Regions from separate parts of the Azospirillum sp. UENF 312511 genome, predicted to be linked through region 1. Evidence: riboswitches for the same ligand, from Rfam matches in the RefSeq annotation. Region 1 holds a riboswitch; each other region holds the start of a gene.
The links. Region 1 has a riboswitch for thiamine pyrophosphate ahead of thiO (glycine oxidase ThiO). Riboswitches for the same ligand answer to the same signal wherever they lie in the genome.

Region 1 (4,226 bases):
GGCAGCGCGCCTCCCAGTCCGGATCGCGCGGTTCGAAGGTCTTGGGCACGTCTCGGGTCTCTCTGATTGTGTTCGGGCGGCCCTTACCCTGCGCCAGCCTTACGTTCCGATCAAGCCGAGCTGCGGGCTCGACGCCTCCGCGAAGGCCCGTTTCGGCATGCGCCCGGCCAGACGGGCCGCCCGCCCCGCCGCCACCGCGTCGCGCATCGCCGCCGCCATGCGCACCGGATCGCGCGCCTTCGACACCGCAGTGTTCAGCAGGACGGCGGCGCAGCCCAGCTCCATCGCCAGCGCGGCGTCCGACGCCGTGCCGATTCCGGCGTCCAGGACCACCGGCACCGGGCTGCGCGCGCAGATCGTCTCGATGGCGTGCGGGTTGCGGATGCCCAACCCCGAGCCGATGAAGGCGCCCAGCGGCATCACCGCCGCAGCACCCAGATCGGCGAGCTTGCGGCAGGTCACCGGATCGTCGTTGCAGTAGGGCAGAACGGTGAAGCCATCGGCCACCAGCTCCTCCGTCGCGCGCAGCAGCTCCTCGACGTCGGGGTAGAGCAGCTCGCGGTCGCCGATGACCTCCAGCTTGATCCAGTCCACATCCAGCGCCTCGCGGGCGAGCTGCGCAGTCAGCACCGCCTCCTTGGCGGTCAGGCAGCCGGCGGTGTTGGGCAGCAGTCCGGCGCGGTCCCCGATGACGTCGACGAGGCTTTCCGAATAGCCGTCCAGGCTGATGCGGCGGATGGCCAGAGTGACCAGTTCGCTGCCGCTGGCCGCCAGCGCGTCAAGCATGACCTGCTGGTTCGGATAGCCAGCGGTGCCGAGAAACAGGCGCGAGCGGAACTCACGGCCCGCTATGGTGAGCGTGTCGTTCATGGGTGTTTCCTTGAATGTCGGACCCGCGCTCCGGCGGGTGAGAATTTCAGCCGCCCTGCACGGGGCGGATGATCTCCAGGGCGTCGCCCGCGGACAGCGGCGTCTCGTCCCAGCGGCGGGACGGCAGGACGGCGCCGTTGAGGGCGACCGCGACCCCGCGGGTGCCCGCGGCGATTCCCCGCCCGGCCAGCAGGGCGGCGACGGTGGGGGCGGCGAGATCCTCCTCCCGCCCGTTGACGCGGATGCGCGCGCTCATGCCGCGGCTCCTCTGGGCTGGGCGAAGCGGTCGAGCGCGAAGGGGCGGATCACCGGATCAGCCTCCCCGGTCAGGATCAGCCGCGCGATCGAATCCGCGGTGACCGGGGTCAGCAGGATGCCGTTGCGGTGGTGCCCGGTGGCGTAGACCAGCCCCTCCACCTCCGAGAGGCCGAGGATCGGGGCGTCGTCGCGGGTGCCGGGGCGGAAACCGGCCCACGCCTCTTCGATGGGCAGTTCGGCGATACCCGGTAGGGCACGCCACGCCCCTTCCAGCAGGGCGAACTGGCCCCCCGCGGTCAGCCGGTCGTCGAATCCGCGCTCCTCCGTCGTGGCGCCGACCAACAGCCGCCCGTCCAGCCGCGGGATCAGGTAGGTGCCGGGGGTCCACACCACATGGCGCAGCAGCGGCAGGCGGGCGTCCATGCGCAGGCAGAGCATCTGCCCCTTCACCGGACGCACGGGCGGACGCACCGCCGGGGACAGCCCGTCTATCCAGCCCGACCACGCCCCGGCGGCCAGGACCACATGGTCGGCCTCGACCAGCCGGTCACCAACCTGGACGCCAACGGCGCGACCACCACGGACCTCGATGCGGCCGATCTCTGCATACTCGTGCACCACGGCACCAGCCCGCAAAGCAGCGGCGTGCAGGGCGGCGGCGACCTTGCGGTTGTCCACCTGATGGTCGCCGGCGCAGAAGAGCGCGCCGGCCACGCCCGGCTGGAGGTAGGGCTCGCGCCGCCGCACCTCCGCCCCGCTCAACCACTCGACCGGCAGGCCGAGCTTGGTCTGGAAATCGTGCAGGAAGCGCACCTTGGCGGCGTCGTCGGCGTTCAGCGCGATGACCATGGTGCCTTCGTCGCGCAGGTCCACCGCCATGCCGGAGGCGGCCTCCAGCTCCGCCGCGAAGGCGGGCCACAGGTTCTGCGAGGCGCGGGTCAGCGGCAGAAGGCTCTCTTCGCCGGGTTCGGTCTCCACGCAGGCGGCGAGCATGCCGCCCGCGGCGTGGCTGGCGCCCCGGCCGGCAGCGCCACGGTCGAAGACCTCCACCCGGCAGCCGGCGGCGGCCAGCCTCCAGGCGATGGACAGGCCGATCACCCCAGCGCCGACCACGGCGACGGTGGGCTTTGCGGAATCGGAATGAAATAAGGGCGCGGATACCATGCGGCGGCTCCCTTCGCTGGCATTATCCAGACAGGTTCGATGGGTGTGATCTCAGCCGCGCGAGCGCATCCCGCACGGCACCCCAGCCAATGCGCGGATCATCCGGAAGAGAGCCGCCTTTGGCAAGCCCCTTTTCGTTGGTCACAACAACAAAAGCGACGCCAGCCCCAGGAAGGACAGGAATCCGATGACGTCGGTCATGGTGGTCAGGAAGACCGAACTCGCCACCGCCGGATCGACGCCCAGCCGGTCCAGCCCGATGGGAATCAGCACCCCGCACAGCCCGGCGACGAACAGGTTGATGACCATGGCGCAGCCGATCACGAGGCCGATCATCGGCTCGAACCACGTCGCGGCGATGGCCCCCACCAGCGTGGCGAAGACGGCGCCGTTGAGCAGCCCGACCAGAACCTCCTTGCCCACCACGCGGGGCGCGTTGGAGGACGACAACTCGCGCGTCGCCAGGGCGCGCACCGCCACGGTCAGGGTCTGGGTCCCGGCGTTGCCGCCCATCGAGGCGGTGATCGGCATCAGCACCGCCAGCGCCACGATCTGCTCGATGGTCGCCTCGAACAGCGAGATGACGCCCGCCGCCGCGAAGGCGGTGAACAGGTTCAGCCCCAGCCAGGAAATGCGCGAGCGCGAGGTTTCCAGAACCGAGCGGTAGATGGAGGTGTCGCCGACGCCGCCCAGCTTGCCGATGTCGTCCTCGGCCTCCTCGTCGATGATGTGGACCACGTCGTCGACGGTGATGACGCCGATCAGCCGCCCGCCAGCGTCCACCACGGGGGCGGAGACCAGGGCGTATTGGCGGAACAGGTTCGCCACCTCCTCCTGGTCCATGGTGGCGGGGATGGTGTCCACCTCCCCCGTCACCAGATCGGCGATGCGGACCGACCGCTTCTGGCGCAGCAGGCGCGACAGCGGCACCGCCCCGACCACCCGGTGCATCGGATCGACGACGAAGATGTCGTAGAAATCCTCCGGCAGCTCGTCGGTGGCGGCGCGGACATAGTCAATGGTCTTGCCCACCGTCCAGAACTGCGGCACCGCCACCAGATCGCGCTGCATCAGGCGGCCGGCGGTGTACTCGTCGTAGGTCAGGTTCTCCTGGACCAGCGCGCGGTCGGCGGCCGGCAGATTCTCCAAAACCTCGCGCCGGGTGTCCTCGTCCAGATCCTCGATGACGTCGACGGCGTCGTCGGTGTCCAGCTCCGCGACGGCGGCGGCCAGTTCCTTCGGCTCGAACAGCTCGACGATCTCCTCGCGGAGATCTGGGTTGAGGTAGCTCAGCACCTCGCCGTCGAAGTCGGGGCGCAGGACGCCGATCAGCGACTCCCGGTCATCGTGGCCCAGCTGCTCGATCAGGTCGGCGATGTCGGCGGGATGAAGCGTGTCCAGCTCGGCCCGCAGCTCGTCGCGCCGTCCGGCGTGCAGCCGTTCGACGACCTCCTCGACGAACTCGGGCTCCACACCATAGGCGCGCTCCTCCTCGCCGTCCTCGCGGGGCGGGTCGGGGCGTTCGGCCGGGTGCGGCACATCGTCCTGGATACGATCCGGTTCCTGGCGGTCGGTGTGCATGGCGGCACCCTCCCTTCACGATGGCAATGCGGCGTGACGGCATGGTCCTGCGATCGGCCGACCATGGCGCACCGGCGTTTGCGGGTTGGTGGGGAGCCCTTGCGGGTTCCCGCCGGGGCGCCCACCGAATATAGGTGTGCCGCCCTTTTGTCCAGCCCGGCGGGCCGGCTCGGGACCTCCAGCCCTGCGCGCAATTGCTTGCGTAGGCTTCACAATTCGTGCACCCATAATGCGCGCGGGGCTTTTCACCTCGCGCAGCCCGAGAAGAACCGACACCACCGGCCAGCGGATGTGACGATGGAGTACGCCTACACCGACATCGACGGTCAGGAGGGGATCATGCTGTCGGGGCG
Region 2 (4,226 bases), on a different contig from region 1:
AGCAGCACCGCAAGCATCATTCCCTCCCCCGCCCAGCGGGGGAGGGTCAGGGTGGGGGCCAGCGCCCACAACTTGCACACGCCCTTACGCACGGCGCCGCGCCGCCTCCCCGAACAGCCCCTGTGGACGGGCCACCAGGATGACCAGCAGCGTGGCGTAGAGCAGCCCCAGCGCCACCGGATAGGACAGCACCGACGACACCCCCACCTCGAACAGCGCGATCAGCAGCGCGCCGGCCACCGCCCCGGGGACCGAGCCCCAGCCGCCGATGGTCACGGCAATGTAGGCCTTGAGGATCAGGTCGCCGCCCGCCGTCGGCGTGACGAAGTAGCGGTTGGCAAGCAGCAGCCCCGCCGCCCCGGCGAAGGCGGTGCCGAGCGCGAAGGTGATCAGGATCATCGCCGTCACCGGCACGCCGCAGGCCCGCGCCATCTCCGGGTCCTGGGCCGTGGCGCGCAGGCGCCGGCCGAGCTGGGTCCGCCCGAACAGCCATTGCTGCCCGGCGATGAGCAGAGCGGCAACGGCGATGATCGCCAGCGACTGCTCCGCCACCACCAAGCCACCGAGGTCGAGCGTCCCCCCGCTCAGCAGCGGCGGGGCCGCCCGCGGTTCCGGCCCGAACAGGGCGGAGGCGCCGTTCTGCAGGATGATGCCCGCCGCGATCGTGCTGATGAAGACCGCCACCGGTGGGCGGCGCCGCAGCGGCAGATAGGCCGCAGCCGCCAGCAGCAGCCCCAGCCCGGCCATCAGCACCAGCACCACCGGCAGCAGGAGCAGCCCGGGCAGCGGCAGATACCCCGGCAGATGCGGCGCCAGCGCCACGCCGAGCAGCCCGCCGGCCATCACGAGATCGCCCTGCGCGAAATTCACCGCCGCGGTGGCGTTCAGCACCAGCACGAAGCCCAGCGCGACCAGCGCGTAGGCCGCGCCCAGGGCGAGGCCGTTGACGAGAAGCTGCAGGGTGATCAAGGCCCGCTCACTTCACCGCGCCGGTCACCACACCGGTCAGGTTGTCGTAGCGCTTGGCGATCGCCGGCACCCGTGAGGCGCCGTCGTAGCAAACGATCACCGCGGAATGCGCCATGTTGCCCTTGCCGTCCGACCGGTAGGTCATGGCGAGGCCCTGGTGGGTCCCGCCGGACAAAGTCTTGCGCACCGCCTCCGCGCTGTCCGCGCCGCCCTGCACAGCCGCCAGCACCATGCGGATGCCGTCATACTGGCCGAGCGCGAAGGCGTCCGGCTCCGCGTTGAAGGCGGCGCGGTAGGCGGCGGTGAAGGCCTCCACCTCTGGGTTGCCGCCGGAGATCGGCGAGGCCGCCGTCTCGGCGCAGACGCCCTTCAGCTCGGCCGGCTCCAGAAGCGCCGCGGTGCTCGGCTGGTGCATGGCGGAGCCGGCGACGATCGGCACCGCCACCCCGTTGGCTGCCGCCTGCCGGATGAACAGGGCGGTCGGGCCGGAATGCAGGTGCAGCACCAGCACGTCGGGCTTGGCGGCCAGCGCCTTTGTCAGGACCGCCAGCAGATCCTTGGCGGCAGGGTCCACCCCCTCCTCGAACACCGGCTCGACGCCGAGCTTCTTGAAGGCCTGCTCCAGATGGGCCTTGCCGCTCTGCCCGTAGGCCGTCGTCTGGTAGATCACCGCCGGGCGCTTCTTGCCCAACTCCTCCGTCACGTACCGGGCGTGGGCCTCCTTGGTCACGGCGTCGCCGGGGAAGAAGCGGAAGACCCAGGGGTTGCCCTGCTCGGTGATGCTCGCCGTGCCGGAGACCGTGACCAGCGGAATGCCGTAATCCTGGGCCAGCGGCAGCATCGCCAGCATCTGCGTGCCCAGCATGCTGGCCGCCACCGCCGTGACCTTGCCGCCTGCCGCGCGCTCCAGCGCCGTGACCGCAGCCTCCGGCGAGGTGCCGGTGTCGATCACCTCCGACCGCACCGCGACACCCGCGGGCGCGTCCTTCAGCGCCAGGACGGCGCCGTTGCGCTGGCTCGTCCCCTCCAGCGACAGGAAGCCGGTCAACGGCACCAGCACGGGGACCGAGGCCTCGCCCGCCCGCGCCGCGCCGGGCAGGAGCGACGACGAAAAGGCCGCCGTAAAGACCGTTGCCGAGAGGATGGAAAGGAAGCGCCGCATGGATGTGTCTCCTCCTGCCCGGCGAAGAACCGCGCGAGGACGAGGAGGCCAGGGGTGTAGCGGCGGCACAGCCTCGAACGCTTGGCTCCCTTCGCTGGCATGACCCAGATCAGGTTCGATGGGTGTGGTCTCAGCCCGCCTTGCGGCAGGCACCCCAGCCGTTCGTGTGCACAGTGTGAGCCCGGCGCGCGGCTGTCAAGCGGCGGCCCGGCGCCTTTTCACAATTTCGCAACGCAACAGACACCGGAGAGTCGCGCTTCCCGTGGTTCCTTCCGCCGCCCCCGGCCCGCGCCGGACCGTTGCCCCAACCGGAAAGTCGTCACGAAGCATGCGGCCCACCCCGTCGCACAGCACCGTCACCCTGCACCCCTTCGCCACGGCGCAGGGCGGACGCGGGCTGCGCACCGTCCTGTCGGGGCGGATCGACCACGCCGCCCTGCCCGGCCTGACGCCGCTGCTCCGCCGCGTCGCGGACGCGCGGGCAGTGACCCTGTGCGTCGATCTGGGGCGGGTGGAGTTCCTCGATTCCTGCGGCATCGGCATTTTGCTGGCGCTCCGCAATGCGGTGCTCGACCACGGCGGCGCCATCGCCTTCGAAAATCACCCGCCGCGGATCCGGCGCGTGCTGGAACGCAGCCGGATCGTCGCCCTGACGGACTCCCCGCGCATCATTGACGGCGGGCTGGCGCTTCCCGCCGCCGCCTGACCCGTCAGTCGCCGCGGCGCAGCGTTTCCCGATAGAGGATGTAGAGCCCGCTGGCGATGATGATCCCGGCACCGGCCAGCACCGTGGGGGTCGGCACGTCGCCGAAGACCAGGAAGCCGAGCAGGGTCGCCCAGATCATCCCCGTGTATTCGAAGGGCGCCACCACCGCGGCGCGGCCCAGGCGGAAGGCCTGGGTCATCAGCACCTGCGCCGCGCCGCCCAGCGTGCCGACCAGAAGCATCAGCCCCAGGTCGAAGCCGCCCGGCTGCACCCAGTCGGGGATCGCCGCCACGCCGCTTACCACCGTGGTGGTCAGCAGCAGATAGACGACGATGGCCGTGTTGCTTTCCGTCCGCGACAGGCCGCGCACCGCGATCATCGCCAGCGCGTAGAAGAAGGCTGCGGCCACACCGACGAAAATCGGCAGGAGCGGCGCGTCGGCCTCCGGGCGGGCCATCACCACCACGCCACCGAAGCCGACCAGCACCGCCGCCCAACGCCGCCAGCCCACCGGCTCGCCGAGCAGCGGCATGGACAGCGCCGTGATGAACAGCGGCCCGGCGAAGCTCAGCACATAGACCTCGGCCAGCGGCAGATGCTTGAAGGCGTAGAAGAAGCAGCCCATCGACAGCAGCCCGGCCAGCGAACGGAAGACGTGGGCGACCGGGCGCCGTGTGCGCATCCCGCCCCACCCGCTGCGCGCCACCGAGATGCCGCCGACCAGCACCACCGCCACCACCGACCGCGCGAACATGAGCTGCGCCACCGGATAGCCGCTGCTCAAGTATTTGATGAGCGTGTCCATGCCCGCGAACAGGAAGATGGCCAGCACGAAGCAGCCGATGGCACGGCGGGTGTCGTCGCTGGCGGCAGCGGCGGGAAGAGCGGCGGCTTGGGTCATGATTGCACAGTATATGAGCAGCCCGGATGCTGCCCAATGCCGCAACCGCAGGTCTGGCCCGCGCCACATCGCCCGGAGGCCACATTGCCCAGAGAAAGCACCGGCGTTTCACGCTTCGTGAATCGACGTTCGGGCGTTTGGCGAAGCGGCCCCGGCCTTTCGCGGATCGGCGCTGGCCCCGTCCGGTGCCTCGGACAGTCTGGCGGGCGTCACCACCGCAAGGGTCCGCCATGCCGACCGTAGCCTCGCTCACCGCCACACTCGCCACCAAGGTGAAAGCCGCCGCCTGCCGTTTCCTGCCGGAGCGGGTCATTGCCCCGATCCTTGCCCGCCGTCTGGCCGAGCGCGAGCCCCACCCCTGGCCCGCGCCCGCCGTCCTTGGGCAAAAGGACGGTGTCGTCGTGGTGGGCGCCGGCATCGGCGGGCTGACCGCGGCGGCCCTGCTGGCGGAGGCAGGGGTCCGCGTCACCGTCCTGGAAGCGCACGAC
Region 3 (4,226 bases), on a different contig from region 1:
TGCTGCCCAGCGCGTCCAGCTCGTGCGCCAGATAGCCGGCGAATTCGCGCGGCGACACCCGCCCGCCGCGCTCCACGAAAAAAGTCTGGGGCGAGTAGCAGCCCTGCTGGTCGTAGCGCGCCACGTCGTAGGCCGCCTGCCGCGCCACCGCCCCCGCCTTCCCGGCGTCGAGCGCGGAGCGGGCGACCATGCCGAAGCTGATCTTGTGGCCGTAGGGCAGGAAGCGCGCGGTGATCGGCACCCGCGCCCGGATGGCCTCCAGCGCGTCGTTGCCGCCATAGGCGACCACCGTGTCGGCGCGGCCCAGCCACGCGCGCTCCGCCGCTTCGTCGCCGCCCTTCCACCAGACGATGGCGATGCAGTCGGCCAGCTCCGGGTCGATCTCCGCCAGGATCTGCGCGAACCAGCCGGCGAACAGCGGCTCGGCGCTCGGCAGCTTGCCGACCGTGCCGGCCTTGACCAGCAGGCCGGAGATCAGGCTCCACAGCGGCAGGCCCGGCACGTTGCCCGCCCAGACATGCAGCAGCAGTTCCGGCCCGAAGGCGTGGGCGAAGCCGCCCTTGGGCATCGGCTGGAAATCGTCGAGCACCGCCGGGTTGGCGAAATCCTCGGTGATGAACTTCCGCAGCTCCGGCCCGCGGAAGGTTTTCAGATAGCCGGTCAGACCCAGCCGGACCATCTCGGCGTCGTAGCCGGTGACCAGCGGCAGCAGACGTTCCGCCTTCTGCCGCCAGGGATTGTCGCGGTTGAGCAGCCGGGCGACGGCGCGGTCGATGGTGGCGGCGATTTCCGCGACGGTGCGGTGTCTCAGATAGGTCCGCGCGTTCGTCCGCACCCGCGTTGCCAATTCAGCGACCTGTGCCTCGCTCAGCACCGGCACCGCCACGTCGAGCGTCTCGGCACCGCGCCGGAAGGTCAGCGTCCGCCAGTCCACCGCGTCGGCGGACAACCCCGGCAGATGCCCGGCGCGCTCCATCAAGCCAACGGCCATGGGGCCCGCGCCGCTTTGAGGAAGTCCTCGACCGCCATGGAGCAGCCCTTGGCATCCGCCCCGTCCGCCCGGCCGAGAAGCTGGAAGCCGCCGTCCACCTCCACCCCCGCATCCTCGGTCAGGATGGCCGAGGCGCAGTTGAAATGGGCCAGATCGTGATGGACCAGAACGCCGACGCTGCCGTGCGGCACCTCCTGCCCGGTCAGCGGGTTGATGACCCGGCTGCGGATCCAGTGCGGGCCGGACTTCACCGACGGGCAGGCCTCGTTGCCGTCGTCGTAGAACTGGGTGCTCAGCTCGGTCATGCCGTACATGTTGATGCACAGCCGGCGCGGCACGCCGAAGGTGGCGGACAGGCGGCCGTAGAACTCCTCCGCCGCCATCTCGCGCGACTGGCCCTTGAAGCCGCCGGTGTCGAGGATGCGGCTGCCCGCCGGCAGGGCGAAGCTCCGCCCCCGCTCGGCCAGCGCGTCCATCAGATGCACGACGCTGAAGCTCGCCCCCAGCAGGGCGTAGGGTTCACCGGTCGCCTCGGCGCGGGACAGCGCGTCGATGGCCCCGTCCACGTCCAGCCCGGCGTCGGAGACGAAATAGCGGCTCTCCGCGGTCCCGAATTCGCTTTTCGCCAGCGCCAGATAATGGGCGAGCGAGGAGTTGGGCATCGCCTGCTCGGTCGGGAACAGGATGCCCATGCGCAGCCGTTCAAAGTCACCCATGAAGCGGCGGCGGAAATTGACGGTCATCGAGCGGTCGTAGACCGCCAGCGTCGGATGGTGGCTCTTGCCGCGCACGCCCTTGGTGGTGCCGCTGGTCATGAAGACGTGCGGGCACTCCTCCGGCGGGCGTCCGCTCAGCGTCAGGTCCTTGAAGGCGCTGATCGGCACGGCGGGCACGTCGCGCCAGCTCTTCACCGTGCGCAGGGTGCGCGCCCGCTGGGTGGCGAAGCGGCGGTAGGGGGCGTTGGTCTCGAACTGGTGGGCGAAGACGGCCAGCGCCATGCGGTTGAACGCCTCTTCGTCCGCCTCTCCGGCGGCGATGAAGGCCAGCAGCTCTTCGACAAGTCGGGCTTCGGTCACGTCCGGACACACCTTTTGCAGCGCCAACAAACTGTTGCCGGGACAAGCGGTGTCTGGATGGAATGGGGGTACGCCGTGCCGCCCTTCAGTCCCGTCCCTACGCCGGTATGACCCGGATCAGGTTCGATGGGTCACCGCGTTGTCCGGATGAAAGCGCCGGACCGGCGGAGTCTCAGCCTCCTAGCGAGGCCCCCCAGGGAACACTTTGCAAGCTAAGGGACCGGCCCCCGCCCGTCAAGGAGGTCGGGTTCGAGGGTAGGGTGATCGCATTTGAAATCCCCTCTCCCCTCCGGGGAGAGGGTTAGGGTGAGGGGGTTGCGCTTGTGCCGGACGAACCGCCTTGCGCAACCCCCTCACCGGCCCTACGGGCCACCCTCTCCCCAGGGGGAGAGGGCTATGAAAGTCAAATGCGATTGCCCTGGTTCAGGGAGGTCGGGTTCAGGCGGCGGCCTTCACCACCTCCAAGACCATGGCGATCTCGTCGATGACGTTGTTCTGGCTCTCCATCGCCTCCATCACCTCCTGGTTCGTGACTTCTCCGGACGCCAGCTTGTGGTGCCAGCGCGGAGTCGGGGCGTAGGTGATCGACAGCGTACGGAAATCGACGTTCAGATGCATGGCCAGCCGGGTGTTGGGCCAGCCGCGCTCGATGAATTTCCGGTTCTCCTCCATCGAGAACAGGCTCAGCACGTTGGGCGTGATCGGGCGGACGTGGGTCGGGTCGCCGAGATAGCCCTCGCTGCGCGGGTGCGGCACCTTGATGGTGATCCGCGCGCCGTGGCGGCAGACGCGGTACAGCTCCTTCATGATGTTCAGGAAGCCCTCGGTCGTCTGGCCCATATGCTCCAGCGCGTGGATGAGCTGGACGTCGGCGACGCTGCTCTCCTCGAACGGCCAGGGCACGACCTCCAGGTCGGCCACGATGTCCGGCCCAAAGGTGCCGTACTTGTCCACGTTCACGTAACCGGCAAGCCGCGTGTCGCCGCAGCCAAGGTTGAGCTTGAGGTTCGACATCGCGCGCGCTTCCCGCCAGCCGTTGTTGTTGCCACGAACGCGACCCTACACCTCCCGCCGCAACAGCGACAGGGCGGCCATCGCCATCACCTGCGCGGAATGGACCATGTCGTCGATGTCCACATACTCGTCCGGCTGGTGGGCGAGGTCGAGGATGCCGGGGCCGTAGGCGATGCAGTCCTTCAGATGCCCGACCCGCGCGATGTGCTTCTGGTCGTAGGTGCCGGGGGACACCACCTGCGCCGCTGGGCGGCCCAGCACCGTCTCGATGGCCGCCCCCACCGCCCGCACCACCGGCGCGTCGGCGTCGGTCAAGGTGGGCAGGAAGGCCAGCACCTCGCGCAGCTCGTAGTCGAAGCCGGGGCGCTCGCGGCGCAGACCCTCCAGAATGCCGACGATCTCCGCCCGCACCTCCTCCGGGTCCTCCTCGATCAAATAGCGGCGGTCGATGACCATGCGGCAGCGGTCGGGCACCATCGGGCTGGGCAGGCCGCCATGATCCTCCGGCTGGCCGCCGTGGATGGCGTTGATGTTCAGGGTGGACTGCCGCGCCCCTTCCGGGACCACCGGCATGGTCGTGCGCTTGGCGGCCAGCCGGGGAATCAGCTCCGTCTCGATCCGGTGCAGCACGGCGCCCATGTGGCGCACCGCGCAGTTGCCGAGGAAGGGCATGGAGCCGTGGGCGACGCGGCCCTTCGTCTCGATCTCCGCCCACCAGACGCCGCGGTGGCCGATGCACACGCGGTCCACGTTCAGCGGCTCCGGAATGATGACGTGATCGACCCGCGGGCGGGAGAAGTAACCGAGCGTGGCAAGATGCCCGACCCCGCCGTAGCCGCCGGACTCCTCGTCCACCGTGCCGGAGATTTCCAGGGCACCGGGGAAGGGGATGCCCGCCTCCAATATCGCTTCAACGGCGATGATGGAGGCGGCGATCCCGCCCTTCATGTCGCAGGCGCCACGGCCGTAGACGCGCCCATCCTTCACGACGCCATCGAAGGGATCGACCGTCCAGCCTTGGCCGGCGGGCACCACGTCGATGTGGCCGTTGAAATGCACGCAGGGGCCGGGCTCGCGCCCTTCGATGCGGGCGATCACGTTGGTGCGCGGGTAGCGGTCGCTGTCGCCCGGCGCCCCATCCGCCC
Region 4 (4,226 bases), on a different contig from region 1:
GGGGGCGCCCGTGAGGGCGTCCCCTTTTCGATTCGGGAGGTCAGTCCGCCGCCTGCCCCTCCTCCAAATAAATCTCCCCGCCCTTGGCGCGGAAGCTCTCCGACATCTCGGCCATGCCGGAGTTGGCGTACTCCCGCACCTCCTGCGTGATCTTCATCGAGCAGAACTTCGGCCCGCACATCGAACAGAAATGCGCGACCTTCGCCCCCTCCGCCGGAAGGGTCTGGTCGTGGAAGCGCTCTGCCGTCTCGGGGTCCAGCGACAGATGGAACTGGTCGCGCCAGCGGAACTCGAAGCGGGCGCGCGACAGGGCGTCGTCGCGTTCCTGGGCGCCGGGATGGCCCTTGGCGAGGTCGGCGGCGTGGGCGGCGATCTTGTAGGTGACCACGCCCACCTTGACGTCGTCGCGGTCCGGCAGCCCCAGATGCTCCTTGGGCGTGACATAGCAGAGCATCGCCGTGCCGAACCAGCCGATCATGGCGGCTCCGATGGCGCTGGTGATGTGGTCGTAGCCCGGCGCGATGTCGGTGGTCAGCGGCCCGAGCGTGTAGAAGGGCGCCTCGCCGCACAGCGCCAGCTGCTTGTCGACGTTGGCCTTGATCTTGTGCATGGGCACATGGCCCGGCCCCTCGATCATCACCTGCACGTCGTGCTTCCAGGCGATCTTGGTCAGTTCGCCCAGCGTCTCCAGCTCGGCGAACTGGGCGGCGTCGTTGGCGTCGGCGATGGAGCCGGGGCGCAGCCCGTCACCCAGCGAGAAGGCGACGTCGTACGCCTTCATGATCTCGCAGATCTCCTCGAACCGCTCGTAGAGGAAGCTCTCGCGGTGGTGGGACAGGCACCATTTCGCCATGATCGAGCCGCCGCGCGACACGATGCCCGTGGTGCGCTTGGCGGTCAGCGGGATGTGCGCCAGACGGATGCCGGCGTGGATGGTGAAATAGTCCACCCCCTGCTCCGCCTGCTCGATCAGCGTGTCGCGGAAGATCTCCCAGGTCAGGTCCTCGGCCTTGCCGCCGACCTTCTCCAGCGCCTGGTAGATCGGCACGGTGCCGATCGGAACAGGGCTGTTGCGCAGGATCCATTCGCGGGTGGTGTGGATGTTGCGGCCGGTGGACAGGTCCATCACGGTGTCGGCGCCCCAGCGGATCGACCAGACCATCTTGTCGACCTCCTCCCCCACCGAGGACGCGACGGCGGAGTTGCCGATGTTCGCGTTGATCTTGGTGAGGAAGTTGCGGCCGATGATCATCGGCTCCGATTCGGGGTGGTTGATGTTGGACGGGATGATCGCCCGCCCGCGCGCCACCTCGTCGCGGACGAACTCCGGGGTCACATGGTCGGGGATGGAGGCGCCGAAGTCGTCACCATCCCGCGCCGCCGCCTCGGCCAGCCGCTGGCGGCCCAGATTCTCGCGAACGGCGATGTATTCCATCTCCGGCGTGACGATGCCGGCTCGGGCATAGGCCATCTGCGTGACCGCCCGGCCCGGCTTGCCGCGCAGCGGACGGCGCCCGGCGCGGTCGAAGACGGGCACGGCGCGCGTCTCGCCGACGCGCAGCCCGTCGTCCTCCGGACGGACCTCGCGGCCCTCATAGGCCTCGACGTCGCCGCGGGCCTCGATCCAGGAGCGGCGCAGTTCGGCCAAGCCGCGGCGGATGTCGGTCTGCACGGCGGGATCGCTGTAGGGGCCGGAGGTGTCGTAGACGCGCACCGGTGGCTCGCCGCCGCCGACATGGATGTCGCGCATCGCCACGCGCAGGTCGGGGAAGCGCTCCCCGGCCACATGGACCTTGCTGGACGACGGCAGCGGGCCGGTCGTCACCGAGAAATGGTCGGACGGCGCGGCCTTCTGGGAAGCGGGGGGAAGAGTGTCGGGCATCTGCTGTGGATCTCCATCGCACATAGGATCGTTGGAGACCCGGGTGTGACGGAGCGGCAGAACGGACGACCGGAGCGGTCCCCATGGAGGGGTGCGCAATGGGGATGCGCGTGACCATGGCCCGTTTGTTCCTGTCCCTACGCCGGTACGACCCGGATCAGGTTCAAAGGGTTCGGCGCCTTACGGCATCATCTCAGCCCCGTGCTATGGGGCTCCCCTTGGAACGTCGCCATGCTGAACCATCCGCCCCACCCACGTCAACGCTATTCAAGGCGCGATTCACGGCGAATCCCACCCGATCAATACAATTGGCGCGATTCTGGTATCCATTATCTGGTATACAAAATCCTATTGCGCAGCCTGAGCCGGCCCCCTATGCTGCATCACAACAACAAGAAGCAACGCCCCCTCCCGAGTGCCCGGAGCCTGTCCCATGCTCGAATCCCAGATGATCGCCTTCGTCGCCCTGGCCGGCCTGATGGGCCACGGCCTGACTTTGCTGATGCGGGAGGACGACGAGTGGACTTCCGATCCGCAGGACGAGCAACCGGACGGCCTCTGGTCGTCGGACCGCTTCAACCAGTCCGGCGAGGGCCACAACCGTCCCTTCTTCCTGGAATGAAAGAAGGCCGCCGCGCGGGGTGCGCGCGGCGGCCGTCATTCGAGACAAGAAACTGAAACTTCGCGGGCCAATCAGTGGCCGGGCTGCACCGCCAGCCCACCCGCACCCTGCTGGGCGGCGAGTTCGGCGTTGCGGGCGTGGTGCTTGCGCAGCATGGGCCGCAGGATCGCGATGGCGCAGAAGGCCGCGATGAGGTCCATGGTGGCGCAGATGTAGAGCACGGTCGCCCAGGTGCCGGTGGCTTCCATCAGCAGGTTGCCCAGCGGGACCAGCAGGGCCGCGACGCCCTTGGCGCAGTACAGCACGCCGTAGATCTTCGCCGCATGCTTGGTGCCGAAGGTGTCCGCCGAGGTGGCGCTGAACAGGCTGTACACTTCGCCCCAGGCCAGGAACACCAGACCCGACAGGATCAGGAACATGATCGGGTCGTGGCCGAAGCGGCTGAGCATCAGGATGCCGAGGCCTTCAAAGGTGAAGGCGATGAACATGGTCGCTTCACGGCCGATGTGGTCGGAGACGAAGCCGAACAGCGGACGGGAGATGCCGTTCATCACGCGGTCGAGCATCAGCGCGAAGGGCAGAGCCGCCATGGTGATGCCGAACAGGCTGATCGGGGCTTCCTTCACGCCCAGATCGTGGGCGATCACGCCGAGCTGGGCCACCGCCATCAGACCGCCCGAGACGGTGCAGATGAACATGACCATCATGACCCAGAAGACCGGCGTCTGCAGCGCTTCCTTGAGCGTATAGTCGCGGCGGGACTGCAGGACCTTGGTCGAGGCCTTCACCTGATCCTTCTGCGGGGCGCGCAGGAAGTAGGCGGCGATGAGGATGATCGTGCCCTGCAGCAGGCCGAACCAGAAGAAGGTCGCCTGATAGCCCGAGGAGTGGATCATGTTGGCGATCGGCAGGATCGTCACGGCCGAGCCGGCGCCGTAGCCGCCCGCGGTCAGGCCGACGGCAAGGCCGCGCTTGTCCGGGAACCACTTCAACGCGCTGTTGACGCAGGTGGCGTAGACGCAGCCGACGCCGATGCCGCCGATGGCCGAACCGACATAGAGCATGCCGAGCGAGCCGGCGTAGCTGTCGATGATCCAGGAGAGGCCGGTCATCACGCCGCCGAAGGCGACGATGGCGCGGGGGCCGTAACGGTCGATGAAGTAGCCTTCGATGGGGGTCAGCCAGGTCTGGACGACGACGAAGACGGTGAAGGCGGTCTGGATCGAAGCGCGGGTCCAGCCATGGGTGGCCTGGATTTCCGGCACGAAGAGCGTCCAGGCGTACTGGATGTTGGCCGCGGCGACCATGCAGACGATGCCGACGACGATCTGCATCCAGCGCGCGCCTTCGGAGATGGGCGCCTGCGAGCCGCCGGAACTGTTAAAAGCTGGCCTCTGGGATTCTGTCGATCCAACCATCATTCCCTCCCGTGGGATTGCGACGCTTTGATACCGGGCATGAGGGTCCCCTTGGGCGGGCGAGCGGCGTCCGAGCGAGCGTCCGCATCGCCGCGTCATGGGCGGCCTTGTTCCGTGCCGATGTGAGTCATGGTTCAATGATGAGCTGGAGAGCCGGTCACGCCGTCCCTGCGTTCGTGGCGCTCCAGATACGGCATATGGTATGCCAGAGACATGATTGTTGGCAACACGAACTTTTGGCGTGTTGCCCTTTTCATCCAAAAATTTTTCGGGCTTTCGAAAGCCGGACAATCGAGAGGGTTGG

Region 2: it holds a riboswitch for thiamine pyrophosphate, as region 1 does, so the genes downstream of both, ACWPN7_RS13040 (ABC transporter substrate-binding protein) here and thiO (glycine oxidase ThiO) in region 1, are expected to answer to the same signal.
Region 3: it holds a riboswitch for thiamine pyrophosphate, as region 1 does, so the genes downstream of both, ACWPN7_RS00840 (LuxE/PaaK family acyltransferase) here and thiO (glycine oxidase ThiO) in region 1, are expected to answer to the same signal.
Region 4: it holds a riboswitch for thiamine pyrophosphate, as region 1 does, so the genes downstream of both, thiC (phosphomethylpyrimidine synthase ThiC) here and thiO (glycine oxidase ThiO) in region 1, are expected to answer to the same signal.

What each region holds. Positions count from the first base shown of each region.
Region 1 is NZ_JBSNCG010000002.1:396,378-400,603, reverse strand. Features, by position in the region: gene ACWPN7_RS10235 (PaaI family thioesterase) at 1-49, opposite strand, end outside; gene ACWPN7_RS10230 (thiazole synthase) at 100-870, opposite strand; gene thiS (sulfur carrier protein ThiS) at 917-1,126, opposite strand; gene thiO (glycine oxidase ThiO) at 1,123-2,292, opposite strand; TPP riboswitch at 2,284-2,387, opposite strand; gene mgtE (magnesium transporter) at 2,434-3,873, opposite strand; gene ACWPN7_RS10210 (STAS domain-containing protein) at 4,171-4,226, shown strand, end outside.
Region 2 is NZ_JBSNCG010000003.1:351,097-355,322, forward strand. Features, by position in the region: gene ACWPN7_RS13030 (branched-chain amino acid ABC transporter ATP-binding protein/permease) at 1-20, opposite strand, end outside; gene ACWPN7_RS13035 (branched-chain amino acid ABC transporter permease) at 85-969, opposite strand; gene ACWPN7_RS13040 (ABC transporter substrate-binding protein) at 977-2,131, opposite strand; TPP riboswitch at 2,201-2,298, opposite strand; gene ACWPN7_RS13045 (STAS domain-containing protein) at 2,460-2,837, shown strand; gene ACWPN7_RS13050 (DMT family transporter) at 2,842-3,738, opposite strand; gene ACWPN7_RS13055 (phytoene desaturase family protein) at 3,969-4,226, shown strand, end outside.
Region 3 is NZ_JBSNCG010000001.1:170,095-174,320, forward strand. Features, by position in the region: gene ACWPN7_RS00835 (acyl-CoA reductase) at 1-991, opposite strand, end outside; gene ACWPN7_RS00840 (LuxE/PaaK family acyltransferase) at 976-2,067, opposite strand; TPP riboswitch at 2,144-2,273, opposite strand; gene ACWPN7_RS00845 (class I SAM-dependent methyltransferase) at 2,506-3,081, opposite strand; gene ACWPN7_RS00850 (acetylornithine deacetylase/succinyl-diaminopimelate desuccinylase family protein) at 3,127-4,226, opposite strand, start outside.
Region 4 is NZ_JBSNCG010000003.1:84,409-88,634, forward strand. Features, by position in the region: gene thiC (phosphomethylpyrimidine synthase ThiC) at 41-1,882, opposite strand; TPP riboswitch at 1,999-2,111, opposite strand; gene ACWPN7_RS11725 (hypothetical protein) at 2,316-2,504, shown strand; gene oxlT (oxalate/formate MFS antiporter) at 2,576-3,838, opposite strand.